DNA from 4 places in the Arthrobacter sp. TWP1-1 genome. Region 1 is predicted to be linked to each of the others. Evidence: riboswitches for the same ligand, from Rfam matches in the RefSeq annotation. Region 1 holds a riboswitch; each other region holds the start of a gene.

Region 1 (4,434 bases):
GGAGCCGGGAAGGTCGGCACGGGCGTTGCTCGGCAGGCATTGAAGGCCGGATACCGTGTACTGATCGCAGCCTCCGGGGACCCCAAAAAGATTGACCTGATCATCTCCGTCATGGCCCCGGGCGCCACGGCCGTCACGGCCGAGGAGGCGATGGCGCAGGCCGATCTTGTGGTCCTATCGGTTCCCCTGCACAAGTTCCGCACCCTCGACCCTGCAGCACTGGCTGGCAAGCATGTGCTTGACACCATGAACTTCTGGCACGACACCAACGGAGATATGCCCGAATTGGAGGATGCGTCGTCGAGCTCTGAAATGGTCTTGACGCACATCCCCGAAGCCCATATGGCGAAGTCGCTGAACCACATTGGCTATCACGAACTGGAGCTCGACGCCCGCCCTGCCGGCGCGGCGGACAGGCGTGCGCTGGCGGTTGCCGCAGACTACGATGAAACCCGCGCCATGGTTCTGGAGTTTGTTGAGCGACTGGGTTTTGACGCGGTCGACGCCGGTCTCCTCACCAACGGAACTGCCTTCGAACCGGGCACACCGATCTTCACGGGCTCCTACGACACGGCAGGTCTGGAGTCTGAGTTGGACGCACACCTTGCCGGCCGCGGCGAGCTCACCGCGGCCGCCTAGGCGCGCAAATCAGGCGATGGCCGGTACGTTCGATTCCCTTTGCTTATTCCTCGATCACGCACCAGCCAATGCAACCCGCTTAGACCTTGGTGATGACGGTGGTGAACGGAGTGGCGTTGCTGAACAGGTCCTGGACGGGGCAACGCGCCTCCACCGTACGGGCCAGCTCGTCATAACGTTCCTGCGATTCCGGGCCGGTGATGTTGACGGCCAGCCGGATGTCGGTGAACCCGGGGCGGATGGTTTCATCGATGCCGAACAATCCGCGAACGTCCAGATCGCCCTCGGCGTTGATGGTGATGTCGTCCACCTGGATGCCCAACTGCTCGGCGTACAGGCGGTAGACAACCACCTGGCAAGAGATGACCGCACCCAGGGCGTACTCAACGGGACTGGCAGCGGTGTCGTCACCGGCCAACGCGGCGGGCTCGTCCACCGTGAATTGGTGCTTGCCGGAGCTGATGCGTGTGGCCACCGAACCAACGCCCACGCCGGCCACCTTGTACGTCAATTTCGCATTGTCAGGGCTGGCCCCGATCCGCTGGCCCCAAGCCGCACCGGCTTCGCCCAGGCGGGTTGAGCGTACTGCGGCGTCGTTGATCAGTGTGGTTGTTTCAGACATGATTTTTTCCTTCGTGTGAAGGCGAGTGCCGAGCACCGCGCCATACTTACGCCCGCGGCAAGTGCCGAGAGCGTCGAATCGTCACCTGGGGCACCCCACTATGGTTGCGAGGGTTGCCGTTCGACCGGCCAGGGCCGCATGGTCGAAACTCTTGATTCTGCTCATTAGTTTGCCCGTGGCTGGCGCCCGGCTTCAAGCCTGCCGTCATCTGCAGCAACATTTCCCATGCACGACGCCGGGCACTCCCCGCCCCGAGTGGCCGCCACCTCCCAGCTGCCTGCCCCCACCAAAATGCGCCCGCCTCCCACAAATGCACCCTGTAGACCCGTTGAGCCGTCAGATAACGCCGTTTAGATCGTTCTATAAGGGCGTTATGTGACGGCTCAACGTGAGGAACAGGGGAGCACAAGGTTCTGCGGCGGGAAGGCCCACCGGGATGCGCCCGCGCTCTCCCGGCGAGACCCATGCCACGCCCGTCAGGTGGACACACTGAAGCAACTTAAGATGGAATCATGAGCGCAACCCTTGTCGCGAAGGACCTCTCCGGAGGCCACGCACACCGCACCCTTTTCAGTAACCTCTCCTTCACAGTGGCCCCTGGTGATGTGATCGGGGTGGTAGGCGCCAACGGTGCAGGCAAGTCGACCCTGTTGAGCCTGCTGGCCGGCGCGGCCACACCTCAGGGCGGCACCGTGAGCACTGCCCCATCCGATGCTTTCGTGGGCTGGCTACCGCAGGAGCACGAGCGGATTGAAGGCGAATCTGTTGCCGCTTATATTGGTCGACGCACAGGTTGCACCGAAGCCACGCTCGCCATGGAAAGCTCTGCGGAGGCCCTGGGGTCCGGCAAGTCCGAAGACGACGACCGCTACGCAGCAGCCCTGGACCACTGGCTAGCCTGCGGTGCCGCAGATCTCGATGATCGCATTCCGGCAACCCTGGCCGAGCTGGGCCTCGACGTTGGCCCTGACGCCACCATGACAGGACTTTCCGGTGGGCAGGCCGCCCGCGTGGCCTTGGCCGCCCTCCTGCTGAGCCGCTTCGACGTCGTCCTTCTTGACGAGCCAACCAACGATCTTGACCTGGCCGGGTTGGCGCGGCTCGAGGAATTCGTGAAGGGGTTGCGCGGCGGCGTTGTCCTGGTCTCGCATGACCGCGAGTTCCTTGCCCGCACCATCACGTCCGTGGTGGAGCTGGATCTGGCACAAAACAAGGTGGCCGTGTACGACGGCGGCTACGACTCCTTCCTGGAGGAGCGCGCCATCGCCAAGCGCCACGCCCGCGAGGCCTATGATGAGTTTGCCGACAAGAAGGCCGACCTCGTGGGGCGCGCCCGGACGCAGCGCGAGTGGAGTTCGCAGGGCGTGCGCAACGCCATGAAGAAGGCCCCGGACAACGACAAGATCCGCCGCAAGGCAAGCTCCGAATCCTCCGAAAAGCAGGCCCAAAAGGTACGCCAGATGGAGTCCCGCATTGCCCGCCTGGACGAGGTCGAGGAACCGCGCAAGGAGTGGGCGCTGCAGTTCAGCATCGCCGCAGCCCCGCGTTCCAGCACGGTGGTCTCCACGTTGAATGCGGCCGTGATCAAGCAGGGCGACTTCACGATGGGCCCCGTCTCGCTGCAGGTCAACGCCGGTGAACGGATCGGCATCACCGGCCCAAACGGCGCGGGCAAGTCCACGCTGTTGCGCCTGTTGCTGGGCCGCACGGCGCCGGACAGCGGCGTTGCCTCACTGGGTGCGAATGTCGCCATCGGCGAGATCGACCAGGCCCGCAGCCAGTTCCCCGAAGATGTCCCGCTGGGAGATGGTTTTGAAACGCTGGTCCCGGAGATGAACCAGGCGGAAGTCCGCACCTTGTTGGCAAAATTCGGACTCAAGGCCGATCAGGTGACCAGCCCCGTTGGTGCGCTCTCCCCCGGCGAACGCACCCGCGCGTCGTTAGCGTTGTTGCAGGCCCGCGGGGTTAACGTACTGGTGCTCGATGAGCCAACCAACCACCTTGACCTGCCGGCGATCGAGCAGCTCGAAGAAGCCCTGGAAAGCTATGAGGGCACACTTCTGCTGGTCACCCACGACCGCCGACTGTTGGAAACAGTACGCCTAGATACGCGCTGGTCCGTGGAAAACGGCCAGGTGGCGCAGCTCTAGGGAAATAACGCCATCTTGGTGGCTGTCGATGGCCGAGAATTCAGTTGTTGACAAGGCGGCGAATGAGGCGCAGTCTAAAAACATAAGTTCTGTTTTTAGATGGAGGAGTCATGGCAACCCATTCAATCCCCGCCCCATCCACCGGATGGACGTCCCACGCACTGGCGCGGGCCAAGGCCGAGCCGGCCTACGGTGCGTTCCTGCTGCTGTGGATCGGTTTCATCGCGATCCCGCTCATCATGGGGCTGGATAAGTTCTTCAACGTCCTCACGAATTGGGAGGGCTATCTTGCCCCGTGGGTCGCCAACATCTCGCCGTTGAGCGCCCACGGGACCATGCTCGCTATCGGGATCGTGGAGATCATCGCGGCCACCTCCATGGTCCTGCGGCCACGGTACGCCGCTTTTGTGGTTGCGTTCTGGCTCGCGGGCATCATCGTGAACTTGTTGACGTACTCCGGATTCTACGATGTCGCCCTACGTGACTTTGGGCTGATGGTGGCCGCTTTGGCGCTGGCCATTTTAGCCCGCGGTTATACGAAGCCCGGGATCCTCAAGGGCGGCATGAAGTAGCGGCGCAAACACGCCGGGATTCGCAACCGGCGCCAGACACAACAACGCCCCGGGTGCGAATCGCATCTCGAGGCGTTGTTGTGTCCAAGCTCAACGGCAGTAGTTAGCTGCCCACACCTGCATAGGAGTGCAGGCCGGAGAAGTACATGTTCACAATGGTGAAGTTGAAGACCACGCACAGGTAGCCGACAATCGAGAGCCAGGCGGCACGGGTACCCGTCCAGCCCTTCGTCGCGCGGGCGTGCAGGTAGCCGGCGTAAACAACCCAGATAACAAACGTCCACACTTCCTTGGTGTCCCAACCCCAGAAGCGACCCCACGCCTTTTCGGCCCAGATGGAACCAAACATCAGGGTCAGGGTCCAGCCAACAAACGCGATGCCGTTGATGCGGTAGGACAGGTTCTCAAGGCTCAGCGCGTTCGGCACAAGGCGCATGACGAGAGCCTTGTC
Region 2 (4,434 bases), 150 kb from region 1:
TGACGAAGTGTTCGGCACGGCTCACTTCATCGGCCATGGCGTCCAGGGACTCCTGGTAGCCCTCGATCAGCTGGACCTTATTGGCCCCCAAGGCAGGGAAGGAACCCAAGTTGCGGTTCAACTCAATGGCAGACTTCACCCACGCCGGGCCTTCATACTCAGGAACCAGATCCGCGATCCCGCGGGTCCCTTCCACCACACGGTGGTTGACGGCGTCCTGAGATTCCCGCCGTCGTCGTGAGAGCCGGAAGTTTCCAAACATCAGGAACAGGACCAGGCCAACATAGGGCAGGAAGAAGATGCACAAGAGCCACGCCATAGCTGTTGTGGGGCGCCGATTTCCGGGAATGATGCCCAACACGGCAATGCGAATACCCAAATCCACGATCAAGAAGAGCACTGAGAGCCACGCGCTGCCCGTTGGCAGGTTAAATGCGGTCCAGACCATCCAGCCACCCCTATTTCACCGGTACGGTGCCCACCGGATCATGGGACCGCAAATAACAACAGCCTATAGGCAATTTTCACCGGCAGAGGCGGGTGGCGGGCGGCTAAGCTCTATCGCATGACAGTTTTGGTTTTCCTTGACCCCGCCCACCCCGCAGGCCGCTTGGTCGACGCCTCCACCCCCGCCATCTTGGCCACGGATCAGGGCGTCACACGTGGGGACGGAATCTTCGAATCCATGCTGGCCGTCGATGGGGTTCCACGAAAAATCCAGGCGCACCTAGACCGCCTTGCCGGATCGGCCCGGACCATGGCCCTTGCCATCCCATCAGCGGAAGCTTGGCAGGGCGCCATTACGACGGCGGTTGCCGCCTTCGCCGCTTCCGAACCCCAGGATTCCCGCTCAGCAGCTGACGCGGCGCGTCAGTGCGTCGTCAAACTCATTGCCACCCGCGGGCCCGAGGGCGCCAACACCCCCACGGCTTGGGTGCAGGTTTCGGCAATCTCGCCGGCACTGGCCGAACAGCGGGCCAAGGGCTTGGCTGTCATTTTGCTTGAGCGCGGCTACGACAGCGATATCGCTGTCCGCGCACCGTGGCTGCTCCTTGGCGCCAAAACCCTCTCTTACGCTGTAAACATGGCGGCCCTGCGGCACGCACATGAACAGGGCGCAGATGACGTGATCTTCACCAGCGGTGACGATCTCGTGTTGGAGGGGCCGACGTCGTCCGTTCTCCTGGCGCATATCTCTGACGACTCGGGCGTTCCCCTGAAACGGCTCATCACACCGCACCTGGACACGGGTATCTTGCCTGGCACTACCCAAGGCGCCTTGTTTGCCGCGGCCAAGGAGGCTGGCTGGGAACTCGGCTATGGCCCTGTCACGCCCGCTGATCTGCTCGACGCGGACGCTGTCTGGCTGATTTCAAGCCTGCGCCTGTTGGCACCCGTGAACACGATCGACGGTGCGGAAATTGGCACGGCCGCCATCCGGGAACAGCTCAGCAGCGAGCTCAGCGCGATTCTGGCAACAACGCTGTAGGCACCAGCGGACGGAACTTGTTAGCCAGCAATATCAGCACTGCGCTGGTGACGACGAACGCCACAGCCACAATCACGCAGGTGATCACCACAGGGCCGTACCCGCCATTGTTCGGGTTCAGGAATGGGTAGGCGTACCAGTTGATCGCCGCGCCGCGAATCAGCGAATACGCCAGATAGACCAACGGGAACAGCACTGCTATCCCTAGCTTGCGCAGTGAAATGGGGTTGCGCGGAGACTGGATGAGCCAATCGGCAACGACCACAACGGGCATCACATAGTGCAGCCACGTATTGATCCACGGCAAGAGCGCTCCAAGGTCCACATCACGGAGCAGAGCTTGGAAAACAATGCCCACCAGTGCCATGCAGACCACTGAGATACAGCGCAACAGCTGCCACGCCGGCCCCAATTCTTTCCCGCGCCACGTCAAGACGGATTCCACCAGCAGCACCACAGCGGCGAAAATATTGGAGAGATTGGTGAAGTAACTAAAGAAGTTCAGCACCGAGAAGCCATGGCCGATGTGGATGCCCAACTGGATGCCCACGGCGATGAGAGTCACCGCCCCAAAGAGGAAACGGACGGCGGCAAAGGCGCGGCTGGGTGTCATGGTTCTATCCTGCCAGCACAAGGGGCGCCACCGCAGCAGCGCCACCGCTTAAACCGCGTCCCGTCATGTTGCGCCACACACGAAAATTTTTTAGGCCCCACCCGTGACGAATGTGTTACTTTCGAGGTGAGTAATGAGTGCCAGTATCAAGCCCTGACTTGCTGGCCGGCAACCCTCTTTCCGGCGGGGTGCCTCAGGTGAATACTCGGCAAAACCAGCTACCAACGGCTGACGTTTGCAAGCGTGAACCCTCCAGCAGCGCCAGGAATTTCGTTTAAGCGCCGCAGTTATCTCCCGCTTGCACAGGCCAGTCACTTGCAATGAGGAGACCCCATGTCCGCGGACGAATCCCCCCTGGCCTACCGCCTAATTACCGGCCCCGACGACCGATCGTTTTGTGAGCGCATCTCAGCCGCGCTTGCCGAAGGGTACGTCCTGCACGGTGGACCCACCGTGACGTTCAACGGCACCACCGTCATCTGCGCCCAGGCCGTCATCCTCCCGCAGGCCGTGGCCAGCAGCGACGTGGCAGTGGCAAACGCACTTGACGAGCTCGATTCCGAACTTGAATTTGATGGCGAGGGGATCGCATGAGCTACGCAGGCGATCTCGCTCCCGCAACAGCATGGGATCACATAGCGGCAGGAGCCGTCCTTGTTGACGTGCGCACCGACGGGGAATGGACCCACATTGGCGTGCCGGACACATCCTCATTGAATACCGAACCCGTCTTCATTCAATGGAACCTGTCCAATGGCAGCAACAATCCTGAGTTTCTGACCCAGCTCTTGGCAACGGTTCCCCCAGAGAAGCCCCTGGTGGTGCTGTGTCGTTCGGGAGCGCGTTCCATCGCAGCCGCTACCGCCGCCACGGCCGCCGGGTACACGGCGTACAACATCTTGGAAGGTTTTGAAGGTGAACCCGACCGCTTTGGCGACAGGGTGCTCAACGGTTGGAAAAATCGGAAGCTGCCCTGGCGCTAACCGCCACGAACCCGATCCAAACAAAGAGCAGCACCAGCGAAAGCCAAGGATAAGCAATTGAGTAACTTTAACGAGCATGCAGCTACATGGGCCGAGGACACTCAGGCCGTGCGCGGCGGGCTCGACCGCAGCAATTTTCAGGAGACCTCCGAGGCCCTGTTCCTCAACTCCGGCTTTGTGTACGAATCAGCCGAAGCAGCCGAGCAGGCCTTCACAGGCGAGGTGGACCGCTTCGTCTACTCGCGGTATGGCAACCCATCCGTGGCCACGTTCCAGGAACGGCTGCGGCTACTGGAGGGTAAGGAAGCCTGCTTTGCGACGGCGTCTGGCATGTCCGCCGTCTTCACGGCCCTCGGCGCATTGTTGGCTGCCGGCGATAGGGTGGTCGCCTCGCGCTCCCTGTTTGGCTCTTGCTTCGTGATCCTCAACGAACTCCTGCCACGCTGGGGCGTGGAGACCGTTTTTGTGGACGGGCCGGATCTGGTGCAGTGGCGCGAAGCGTTATCCGTTCCCACCACCGTCGTGTTCTTCGAATCGCCGTCGAACCCCATGCAGGAAATCATCGATATCCAGGCCGTGTGCGATCTGGCTCATGCGGCCGGCGCCCAGGTCGTGGCCGACAACGTTTTCGCGACTCCCCTGCTGCAACGCTGTGGCGACTTTGGTGCCGACATTATTGTGTACTCGGGCACCAAGCACATTGACGGCCAGGGCCGCGTGTTGGGCGGGGCCATCCTTGGCAGCAAGGAATTCATTGACGGGCCGGTCAAAAACCTTATGCGCCACACCGGTCCGGCCCTGTCCGCATTCAACGCTTGGGTGCTGACCAAGGGCTTGGAGACCATGAATCTGCGTGTCACCCACTCGTGCAACAGTGCGCTGGCGCTGGGTGAATTTCTCGAGGCACAGCCTCAGATCAGCCGCGTGCTGTACCCGCATCTGCCCTCGCACCCGCAGTATGAGCTGGCCAAGAAGCAGATGAAGGCCGGTGGCACCGTCCTGACCTTTGAGCTGGCCGAACCCGCCGATGGAACCACCAAGGACGCAGCCTTTGCGCTGCTGAACGCGTTGGCGATCATCGACATCTCCAACAACTTAGGAGATGCGAAGTCACTCATCACGCATCCGGCCACAACAACGCACCGCGCTATGGGGCCGGACGCTCGTGCGGCGATCGGTTTGAGCGATGGTTTCCTGCGCTTGTCAGTTGGCTTGGAAGATCTGGATGACCTGAAACAGGATCTGGCACAGGCGCTGGCCGCTATCTAACGTCCCTAATAGGACACCGTGTCCAGCCATCGGGCGAACGTAACTTGCTCTTCCCGGCTGATGATGACCGCGGGTTCATC
Region 3 (4,434 bases), on a different contig from region 1:
CTGGGCATTCCCACATGGTTCTACGGGCATGAACCGCCCAACATTTTCGCAACGAAGGTCGCGAAGTACTTCACGAACGCGCTGCGCGAGGCGGTCCTGCTGGACCGGTCACGGGGCGGAATCGTGTTCCTGCCCGGAGCAGCGGGAACGGTCCAAGAAATTTTTCAGGACGCCTGCGAGAACTACTATGCGGCCGAAGGTGCCGTGGTACCCATGGTTTTGGTGGGCTGCCGTTATTGGGAAGAAGAGGTCCCGGTCCTGCCCCTGCTCAGGAAATTGGCGGTGGGGCGTTCCATGGCACCCCATGTGCATGTTGTGGACACCGTCGCGGAGGCATGCCAACTTCTGGCCAAGTGAATTGCCGCCCCATCCCTTGGAACGCTCGCGCAGTAGTGGGGCTAAAACAGGCAACGCTCGCGCAGTAGCGGGGCGAAAACAAGCAACGCTCGCGCAGGTAACTGCGCGAGCGTTCGTCAAAACCTGCTCTTTACTGCGCGAGCGTTCCTCAAAAACTTGTCATAGCTGCGCGAGCGTTGCATCGGGGGAGAGGCAGTGCTGCTATCAGCCGATCACGCCGCCGAAGGCGAGGCCAAGAAGGTAGGTCGCGGCGGCGGCACCCATGCCGATGGCAAGCTGGCGCAGTCCGCGCCACATCGGGGAGGCGCCGGAAAGTAGGCCCACCATGGCGCCGGTTCCCATGAGACTCAGACCCACCAGAACGCAGGAAAGTACCAGCGATCCAATTCCCGTCATCCCAAAGAGGAACGGAATGATGGGAATGATGGCGCCGGAGGCAAAGAAGCAAAAACTTGAGCTCGCGGCGCCCCACGCGGTGCCGAGCGTCTCATGCTCATTGGCGGACTCAAAATTCTCCGGACGCAGCGACAGGCTGGGGTCGCAGTCGCAGGTGAACTGTCCCATGCGCTCGGCTGCCCGGTGTTCGGCCGCTTCGTGCGACATGCCGCGTGCCAAATAAACCAGCACCAGCTCGTTGTTCTCAAGGTCCAACGACTTGGCGGCCGTCAAGGTGATCTGGGTTGGCTGGGATGCGTCCAATAGCTCGCGTTGTGAGCGGACGGAGACAAATTCGCCGGCACCCATGGACAACGCTCCGGCCAATAAACCGGCGATCCCACTGAAGAGGACAACCTGGCTCGAAACACCGGTAGCGGCCATGCCGACGACGAGTGAAAGGTTGCTGACCAAGCCATCATTGGCGCCGAAGACGGCGGCGCGGAACGTTCCTGAGAGGCGGATCCGGCCTCGGGTGGCAAGGCCCCGAACTACTTCTTCGTGGATGGATTCATCCGCGGCCATGGCTGCGGTTGCATCGACATCGGTGGCATAGGGGGAACGCGATTCTGAACGTTGGGCCAGGGCTAGCACGAAGACCGAACCGAAACGGCGAGCCAACAAGCCCAGCAGCTGGTTGCGCAGAGAGGCCCTGACTGGTGAACCGGCATGGCTGCCCAGCAGTGTCAGCCAGTGTTGCTCATGGCGCCCTTCGGCATCGGCCAAGGATAGGAGGATCGCCTGTTCTTCACCCTCACGGCGTTTGGCCAAATCACGGTACACGGCAGCCTCGGCCCGTTCGTCGGCCAGGTACTGACGCCACCGCTTGATCTCGGCTGGGGTGGGAATGCGTTCTGCCACGGGTCTTGCTCCTCAAAGTCAGCCTCCACTTTAGCGCGGATTTTCGCGGTTTTTCGGCCGGTTGTCCTCGCGAAAAAGTTTCGGGTCACCGGAATCTTCCATCAAGCTTCAGAAAGTACTTGCCAATGTGGAAAGTACTTGCGTAGAGTCGTGGCATCGCATCAAACTATCTGCTTTCCATCCCAAGGAGCCAGCCATGAATGCTACTACTAACGCCGCCGCCCGCAACAACGGAACCCGTTACCAGTGGATGGGATTCGCCATGGGATTGGTCTGCATGGCCGCATTGTTCATCGCGGGACTCGTCAAGGGGAACGCCGGCATGGTGGTGATGGCATCGAGCGCCGCCGCAGCGCTGGCCGCCGCGTGGAGTGCATCCGCCACGTTCGCGAAGAAGAAGGCTGCCGCCGGCTCCTGAACTGATCCGATTTCGTAGGCCGGTGTTCCCGCTGTACATTCCCGCTGAACATTGGCACTGCGCATTCCATAGGGGACGGGACTCGCATATGCTGTCGTTGCGGGGTCGAACAGCCGGCCCGAAGGGCGGTGGGTTATGGATATTCTCTTCCCGATGATGTCGGGTGATCCCGCCGAGCCCGGAGTCCTTATGGAATGGCGTGCGGCGGACGGTTGCGCGGTGACGGCTTACCAAGTGATTGCTGAGGTTACTGTCAACAAGTTCGACGCCGAGATCAACACCCCGGTTTCCGGCACGTTGGCGTGGCTGGTTGCTGAGGGCGACGAGGTGGCTCAAGGTGCCGTAATCGCCACTGTTAAGGAAGGCCTGCCGACGGCAGTCGCCTAGTTGGGTGATTCCCGGAGCAGCCCAGCGCCAAGGCGAGGGGCCAGCCCGGGCCGGGCACCCGGCGTCGTACGCGGTTTGTAAAGGCCTAGTAGGCGGACAGCCGGAAGCCCAATCCGCGACCGGCCCGCACCCCGGTTTGCGCCACGGTTACAACCAAGGTGCCAATCTCGGGGATCCACAAGGCCGGGCGTACTGCCTTCTCCAGCGCCGCGACAAGTTCCGCCGGCTCGGGCGAGAAGTAAGCGTGGTGGCCGGTGGGGGTGAAGAAAGTGACGGCACCAAGGTTTACGTCCACCCCAGGCAGCACCGGAATACCGGAGGTGCGGGCGGCCTGGCGCTTGATTACGGGGGCTACAGAAGTCAGAGTCATGGTGAATGCCTTTGCGTGCTCTTACCGTGGAACTTTTCCACCGGTCACTTCCTCATCCGAACCACCCGTGAAGCATGGGGTTGGTGTGCGACCAGTCGGAGCTTGACATCGCATCTCATGAAGCTGTTTCCTAGGCTACTGCTTTAAAGCACCGTGGGGGCGGGCGACGTAATAAATTACGTCACCCGCCCCCACCCGAACGTGAGGCGCTTACTTCTGCAGTTCTGCAGCAACCTCATCGGGGTTGGAATCCGTGGCGGCCGCTGCGAGGCGGTCATCCCAGGCCTTGCGGATGTGGACCGGGGTGGGTGTGCTCAGCAGTGACACCACTACATAAACCACCAAGGAAGCGGCGAGGCCAAAGTAGATGGGCTCGTTGGCGTAGATGCCGTCGTTGAACGGATCAAAGCTATGCAGCACGCCCGAGCCGTACAGGACCAGCAGGCCCAGGGTTACGGCGCAACCGGCCGCCATGGACCAAGCGGCGCCATGGCCAGTGCCGCGCTTCCAAACGAGTCCACCGATGATGGCCACGAGCAGGCCGCCCACAAGAATGTCGTAGGCGATCGTCAGGGCGAACACAACGTCGGAGGCGAGGATGGAGATCAGCACGACCAAGACGCCCAGTACCAGAATGTAGAGTCGGTTGCCCTTGATGTCATGCTCCGGATTGGAGGAATCGGAGTTGTCGATCGTCTTGCCGAACCAGCTGGCCACGAAGGGGACTACGTCCTTGCGGGCAACGGTTGCTGCGGCAATCAAGGCGCCGGATGCGGTTGACATCATGGCAGCGACGGCAGCCGCCATCACTAGGCCACCGATGCCGATGGGCAGGATGTTCGTGGCAACTTCGGCGTAGACCGCGTCCTTGCCCAGGGCGGCAACATCAATGGAGGGAAGGGCAACTCGGGCGGCAAGACCGATCAAGGCGCCGGCCACACCGTACAGGATGCAGTAGATACCGGCAGTGGCGCCACCCCAGCGTGCCACGGCGGGAGTCTTAGCGGTGAACACGCGCTGCCAGATATCTTGGCCAATGAGAATGCCCAAGGTGTAGACCACAAAGAACGTCACGATGGTGCCTACGCCGATGCCGTCCCACTGGAAAAAGCTATCTTCCAATCGGCTCTTGATACCGGTCATACCGCCGGCGGCGTTGAGCGTGAAAGGCAGCATGAGGAAGAAGATGCCGACGGTCTTGATGATGAACTGGACCTGATCGGCCAGCGTAATGGACCACATTCCGCCGATGGTGGAGTAGACCAGCACGATCGCGCCGCCGACGGCGATGGCGAGCCAGCGGTCCCAACCGAACAAGACAACGAAGATGGTTGCATAGGCGCCGGTGGAGGTTGCGGCAATCATGATCGTGTACGCGAGCATCACGATGCCGGAGGCCTTCGTTGCTTCCCGGCCGTACCGCAAGCTGAGCATTTGTGAAACGGTGTAGATCTTCAGCTTCTGCAGGGTGGGTGCGAACAAAAGGCTCAACAGCAATACGCCGACGCCGATCGCCACTACTAGCCACATGCCGGAGATGCCGAACTTGTAGCCAAGGCCCACACCGCCCACGGTGGAGGCGCCACCAAGAACCACGGCTGCCATG
Region 4 (4,434 bases), on a different contig from region 1:
AAAAGGGGGTGGGCGCAGAACTTGCCGTCGCGCACGCCTACGCCGTGTTCGGCCGAAAGATAAGCGGCCACAAGCCCCGAGTCGTAGCCGGTGACCGAGAAATTCACGACCCCGATGCTCCCGCATTCCGGGTGGGTGTCTGCGTCCGTGAACAAGGTGTGGACCGTGACGCCTTCGATCTTTTCAAAACCGTTGATGAGGTGTTGGCGGAGCAGCTGCTCATGGTTGTGCCAGTCGTCAGCGTCCAAGGCGGTCAAGATGGAGGCTGCCTTCGCCAGGGTTGCGGCGCCAAGCACGTTGGGGGAGCCGCCCTCGTGGCGGGCAGGGCCGTCCGTCCAGCTGGTCGATTCGAGCCGCACCTCCTTCACGGCGCCACCGCCGGCCAGGTGAGGTGCACCGGAATCAAGCCAGTCCGAACGGCCCACCAGAACGCCAGCGCCGAAGGGTGCGTACAACTTGTGGCCGGAAAATGCCACATAGTCAATGCCTGTGGCCGTCAGGTCGATCCTCCGGTGCGGGGCCAGCTGAGCTGCATCCACCACGATCCGGGCGCCGTAGCGGTGCGCCAGGGTGGCCAGTTCCGCAACGGGCAGGACTTCACCAGTGACATTGGAAGCGCCCGTGACGGCCAGCAGCAGGACGTTGCCCGCACGCAATTGGGTCTCGACCCGGGCCAGCGTCGACTCGATAGAGGACGCAGCAATCACGGAGCGATGTGGCAATCCCTGCCAGGGAAGCAGGTTTGCATGGTGCTCAATGTCCAGATAGAGCACCTCGCCGTGGACGTTGGAGCGACCCTCGGCGTATCCACGAGACTTCAAGATGCTCTCCACGCAGCCCGCGAGGAGGTTCAAGGAATCGGTGGTGTTGCGCGTGAAGATGACAGTGTCGTCCGCGCGGGCACCGACAAAATCAGCGACGATGGTGCGCGCGTTCTCGTACACCGAGGTGCTGACCTGGGAAGCGAATCCGGCGCCGCGGTGCACACTTGCGTAGAACGGCAGGACCTCGTTCAGGTGGGCGGCAACCTCCTCGACGGCGGGGGCGGACGCAGCATAATCCAGGTTGGCATACCGCACGTGCCCGCCCTGGATCAGCGGGGCGGCAAGGTCCTGGCCAACAACGGCCAGGAGGGGTGAATCGGCAAGGGATGGTTTTTCCAACAGGGCATGGCTCATGAGTAATTCCTTTGAAACCTTGGACCTTTGGGGTGCCCAGAAGTCCGCGCTTGCCATGACCGTTCCGGCCTGGCCAGGTCGTCACCCGGGGCACCCCGCCGCGAAAGGAGGGTTGCCGGCCAGCAAACCGGGGTTTAGCGCTGGCACTCGTGACCTATGCCCAAAAGATTAGCCCAAGTTTGCACGACTCGCATTTGTTACGTCATGTTGTCGCGCCAAGGTGAGCCCGGCGGAAGACGGGCAAAAAAGAACGACGGCGGGAGGCCGCCGTCGTTCTTAACTCACTCGTGCTATCTCTTGCGCTTAGGCGAGAAGGTCGTCCCACTTGGGATTCAGACGTCGGAGAACCTCGGTGTGGAGGATGGAATTGGTGGCCAGGGCGTTACCGCCGAAGGGGCCGTCGGCGCCCTCGAGGGAGGTGAAGCGGCCACCAGCCTCGGTGATGATGGGGACGAGTGCGGCCATGTCGTAGAGGTTGAGCTCGGGCTCGCAGGCGATGTCCACGGCGCCCTCGGCGACCATGCAGTAGGACCAGAAGTCGCCGTACGCGCGGGTACGCCAGACATCGTCTGTGAGGGAGATGAACTCGTCACGGTTGCCGCGTTCCTTCCACCCGGTCAGGGAGGAGTAGGACAGGGAGGCGTCCTTGAGTTCGCCCACGTTGGAGACGCGAATGCGGGTGGCTGCAGCTAGCGACTTGCCCATGTAGGCACCTGTGCCCTCGGCAGCCCACCAGCGCTTGCCCAAAGCGGGAGCGCTGACAAGACCAACTACGGGGCGCCCCTCGTCGACCAAGGCGATCAGCGTGGCCCAGACAGGTACCCCGCGCACAAAGTTCTTCGTGCCATCGATCGGGTCGATGATCCAACGACGAGCGCCGTGTCCACTACTGCCAAACTCCTCGCCCAGCACGGCATCGCGCGGGCGGACCCGGGCCAGCTGGCTGCGGATGGACTCCTCGGCGGCTTTGTCTGCATCCGTGACAGGCGTCAGGTCAGGCTTGGTCTCAACCGTCAGGTCCAGTGCCTTGAAACGGGACATGGTCAGGGAATCCACGCTGTCAGCCAGCACGTGGGCCAGGCGGAGGTCGTCGTTATACGTCTGGGGAGCGGTCGTCATACTTTCACCGTATCGGTATTTGGGACAATACTGCGAGCTGACGCGGCGGAGCAGCCGGACCGGCATTTTTCCGGCGACGATTCTGGTTGGGCCCACGCCGGCAGGGTTCCCTGGCCGAGGAACGAGGTTAGGGCGCCGGTGGGGACTAGTCGATGATGCCGAGTTCCTTTTCCGCAGCACGGCCTTCGGTCCGATCGCTGGTGCCAAAGAGGCGGCGCAGCGAGGCGAGGCGGGCCGGGCCCGATGGGCCTGCGTGACCATCGGCCACATACGGGTCCAGTCCGCAATTGACGGCGGCAGTGTCATGCTTGCAGCCGCGTTCGCAATCGTCGGTGCCAGGCTGCAGATCGGGGAAGGCCTGCAGGATCCTGTCCGGGTTCACGTGGGCCAGGCCGAAGGAACGGATGCCGGGAGTATCGATGATCCAGGATCCGGGCTTTCCGTCTTCGATGCGCAGGGCCAGCGCGGATGAGGAAGTGTGGCGCCCGCGGCCCGTGACGGCGTTGACGCCGCCGGTGGCCCGCTGGGAACCCGTCAGGGCGTTCACCATGGTGGACTTTCCCACGCCGGAGTGACCAACCAGGACGCTGACCTTGCCGTTGAGGTAGCCGTGCAGCTGCTCCACGGCGCCACCGGCTAGGACGGCGGAATCGCCGTCGTCGCTGCGGGCGTCAATGCCGGATGCGCCGTCGGCGGCCGTCCGGCTGATGATGACCGTCATGTCCAGGTGCTCGTAGTTGGCCAGCAACTCCGCTGGATCCTTGATGTCTGTCTTGGTGATCAACAGCAACGGCGCAATGCCGGCGTCGTAAGCAGCCACAAGAGCCCTGTCGATGAAGCCGGTGCGGGGCTCGGGGTTGGCGGCGGCCACCACGATGACCAGCTGATCGGCATTGGCCACCACCGCCCGCTCAATGGGATCGGTGTCATCGGCGCTGCGACGCAGAAGCGTCCGGCGTTCCTCGATCCGCACCAACCGTGCCAGGGTGTCCGGCTTGCCTGTGATATCGCCCACCAGGGCCACAAAGTCACCGGCCACGACAGGATTGCGCCGCAGTTCCCTGGCCCTGGCGGCGATCAGTGTGCGTTCGGTGGGCTCATTCTCATCGACGATGGCTGTGTAGCGCCCGCGGTCAACAGTGACAATGCGGCCAATGACGGCTTCCTCGTAGGCGGGCCGGTCCTTGGTGCGCGGCCGGCTGCCCTTCTTGTTGGCCCTGACGCGGACATTTGATTCGTCCCAGTTGCTGTAATCCTGTGCCATAGTCTTATGCCCCGGCCGTTTGAGAAACCATGGCTGCCCACATGGCGGGGAAGTTAGGCATGGTCTTGGACGTCGTGGCGATGTTTTCAACCTCGACGCCGGGCACGGCCAGGCCGATGATGGCGCCTGCCGTGGCCATGCGGTGGTCATGGTAGCTGTGGAAGACGCCGCCGCGCAGCGGAGCGGGATTGATGATGAGTCCGTCCTCAGTTTCCTCGGCGTCACCGCCCAAGGCGTTGATCTCCGCGACAAGGGCGGCTAGGCGGTCAGTCTCATGGCCGCGCAGGTGGGCGATGCCCCTCAGCCGCGACGGCGTTGAGGCCAGGGCGCAGATGGCAGCAGCGGACGGTGCAAGCTCGGAGGTGTCTGAGAGATCGACACCGAGAATCTCGGCACCGCCGGTCACGGTCAAGGTGCCGTCCTCCAAGGTGACGGTTGCACCAAATTGCGGCAGAATTTCACGCCACTTATCGCCAACCTGCGTAGTGTTAATGGGCCAGTTGGGGATGCGAACCGTACCGCGGGTAGCTAGCGCGGCGGCAAGGAACGGGCCAGCATTGGAGAGGTCCTGCTCAAGCAAAACATCAAAGGCCGCGACGGGTCCCGGCTGCACAAGCCAATGCTTGGGAGTGGAGTCATCGACCACCACACCGACGGAACGCAGGATTTCCACCGTCATGGAAATGTGGTCAACGCTGGGCACGGATTCGCCCGTGTGCTCCAGATGCAAACCATCCGTGAAGCGGGAAGCTACGAGCAGAAGTGCCGAGATGAACTGTGAGGAACTCCCGGCGTCGATCTTTACATGACCGCCAGCAACGGCACCGGTGCCATGTACCGTGAACGGCAAGAACCCGTCCTCACCGTCCTCGA

The links. Region 1 has a riboswitch for S-adenosylmethionine ahead of ACP7B9_RS09630 (OsmC family protein). Riboswitches for the same ligand answer to the same signal wherever they lie in the genome.
Region 2: it holds a riboswitch for S-adenosylmethionine, as region 1 does, so the genes downstream of both, ACP7B9_RS10315 (DUF1737 domain-containing protein) here and ACP7B9_RS09630 (OsmC family protein) in region 1, are expected to answer to the same signal.
Region 3: it holds a riboswitch for S-adenosylmethionine, as region 1 does, so the genes downstream of both, ACP7B9_RS17130 (hypothetical protein) here and ACP7B9_RS09630 (OsmC family protein) in region 1, are expected to answer to the same signal.
Region 4: it holds a riboswitch for S-adenosylmethionine, as region 1 does, so the genes downstream of both, ACP7B9_RS08640 (aminotransferase class V-fold PLP-dependent enzyme) here and ACP7B9_RS09630 (OsmC family protein) in region 1, are expected to answer to the same signal.

What each region holds. Positions count from the first base shown of each region.
Region 1 covers NZ_JAFCXC010000004.1:191,730-196,163, forward strand. Annotated here, with positions in the region: gene ACP7B9_RS09625 (NADPH-dependent F420 reductase) at 1-639, shown strand, start outside; gene ACP7B9_RS09630 (OsmC family protein) at 719-1,261, opposite strand; SAM riboswitch class IV at 1,299-1,418, opposite strand; gene ACP7B9_RS09635 (ABC-F family ATP-binding cassette domain-containing protein) at 1,774-3,411, shown strand; gene ACP7B9_RS09640 (hypothetical protein) at 3,522-3,983, shown strand; gene ccsB (c-type cytochrome biogenesis protein CcsB) at 4,087-4,434, opposite strand, start outside.
Region 2 covers NZ_JAFCXC010000004.1:345,757-350,190, forward strand. Annotated here, with positions in the region: gene cls (cardiolipin synthase) at 1-448, opposite strand, end outside; gene ACP7B9_RS10305 (aminodeoxychorismate lyase) at 566-1,489, shown strand; gene ACP7B9_RS10310 (Pr6Pr family membrane protein) at 1,461-2,102, opposite strand; SAM riboswitch class IV at 2,232-2,352, shown strand; gene ACP7B9_RS10315 (DUF1737 domain-containing protein) at 2,436-2,696, shown strand; gene ACP7B9_RS10320 (rhodanese-like domain-containing protein) at 2,693-3,085, shown strand; gene ACP7B9_RS10325 (O-succinylhomoserine sulfhydrylase) at 3,143-4,354, shown strand; gene ACP7B9_RS10330 (hypothetical protein) at 4,360-4,434, opposite strand, start outside.
Region 3 covers NZ_JAFCXC010000013.1:58,707-63,140, forward strand. Annotated here, with positions in the region: gene ACP7B9_RS17110 (LOG family protein) at 1-357, shown strand, start outside; gene ACP7B9_RS17115 (VIT1/CCC1 transporter family protein) at 562-1,653, opposite strand; gene ACP7B9_RS17120 (hypothetical protein) at 1,850-2,071, shown strand; gene ACP7B9_RS17125 (biotin/lipoyl-containing protein) at 2,207-2,458, shown strand; gene ACP7B9_RS17130 (hypothetical protein) at 2,544-2,828, opposite strand; SAM riboswitch class IV at 2,841-2,951, opposite strand; gene ACP7B9_RS17135 (sodium:solute symporter) at 3,039-4,434, opposite strand, start outside.
Region 4 covers NZ_JAFCXC010000003.1:484,049-488,482, reverse strand. Annotated here, with positions in the region: gene ACP7B9_RS08640 (aminotransferase class V-fold PLP-dependent enzyme) at 1-1,178, opposite strand, end outside; SAM riboswitch class IV at 1,220-1,333, opposite strand; gene hisN (histidinol-phosphatase) at 1,482-2,297, opposite strand; gene rsgA (ribosome small subunit-dependent GTPase A) at 2,443-3,561, opposite strand; gene aroA (3-phosphoshikimate 1-carboxyvinyltransferase) at 3,566-4,434, opposite strand, start outside.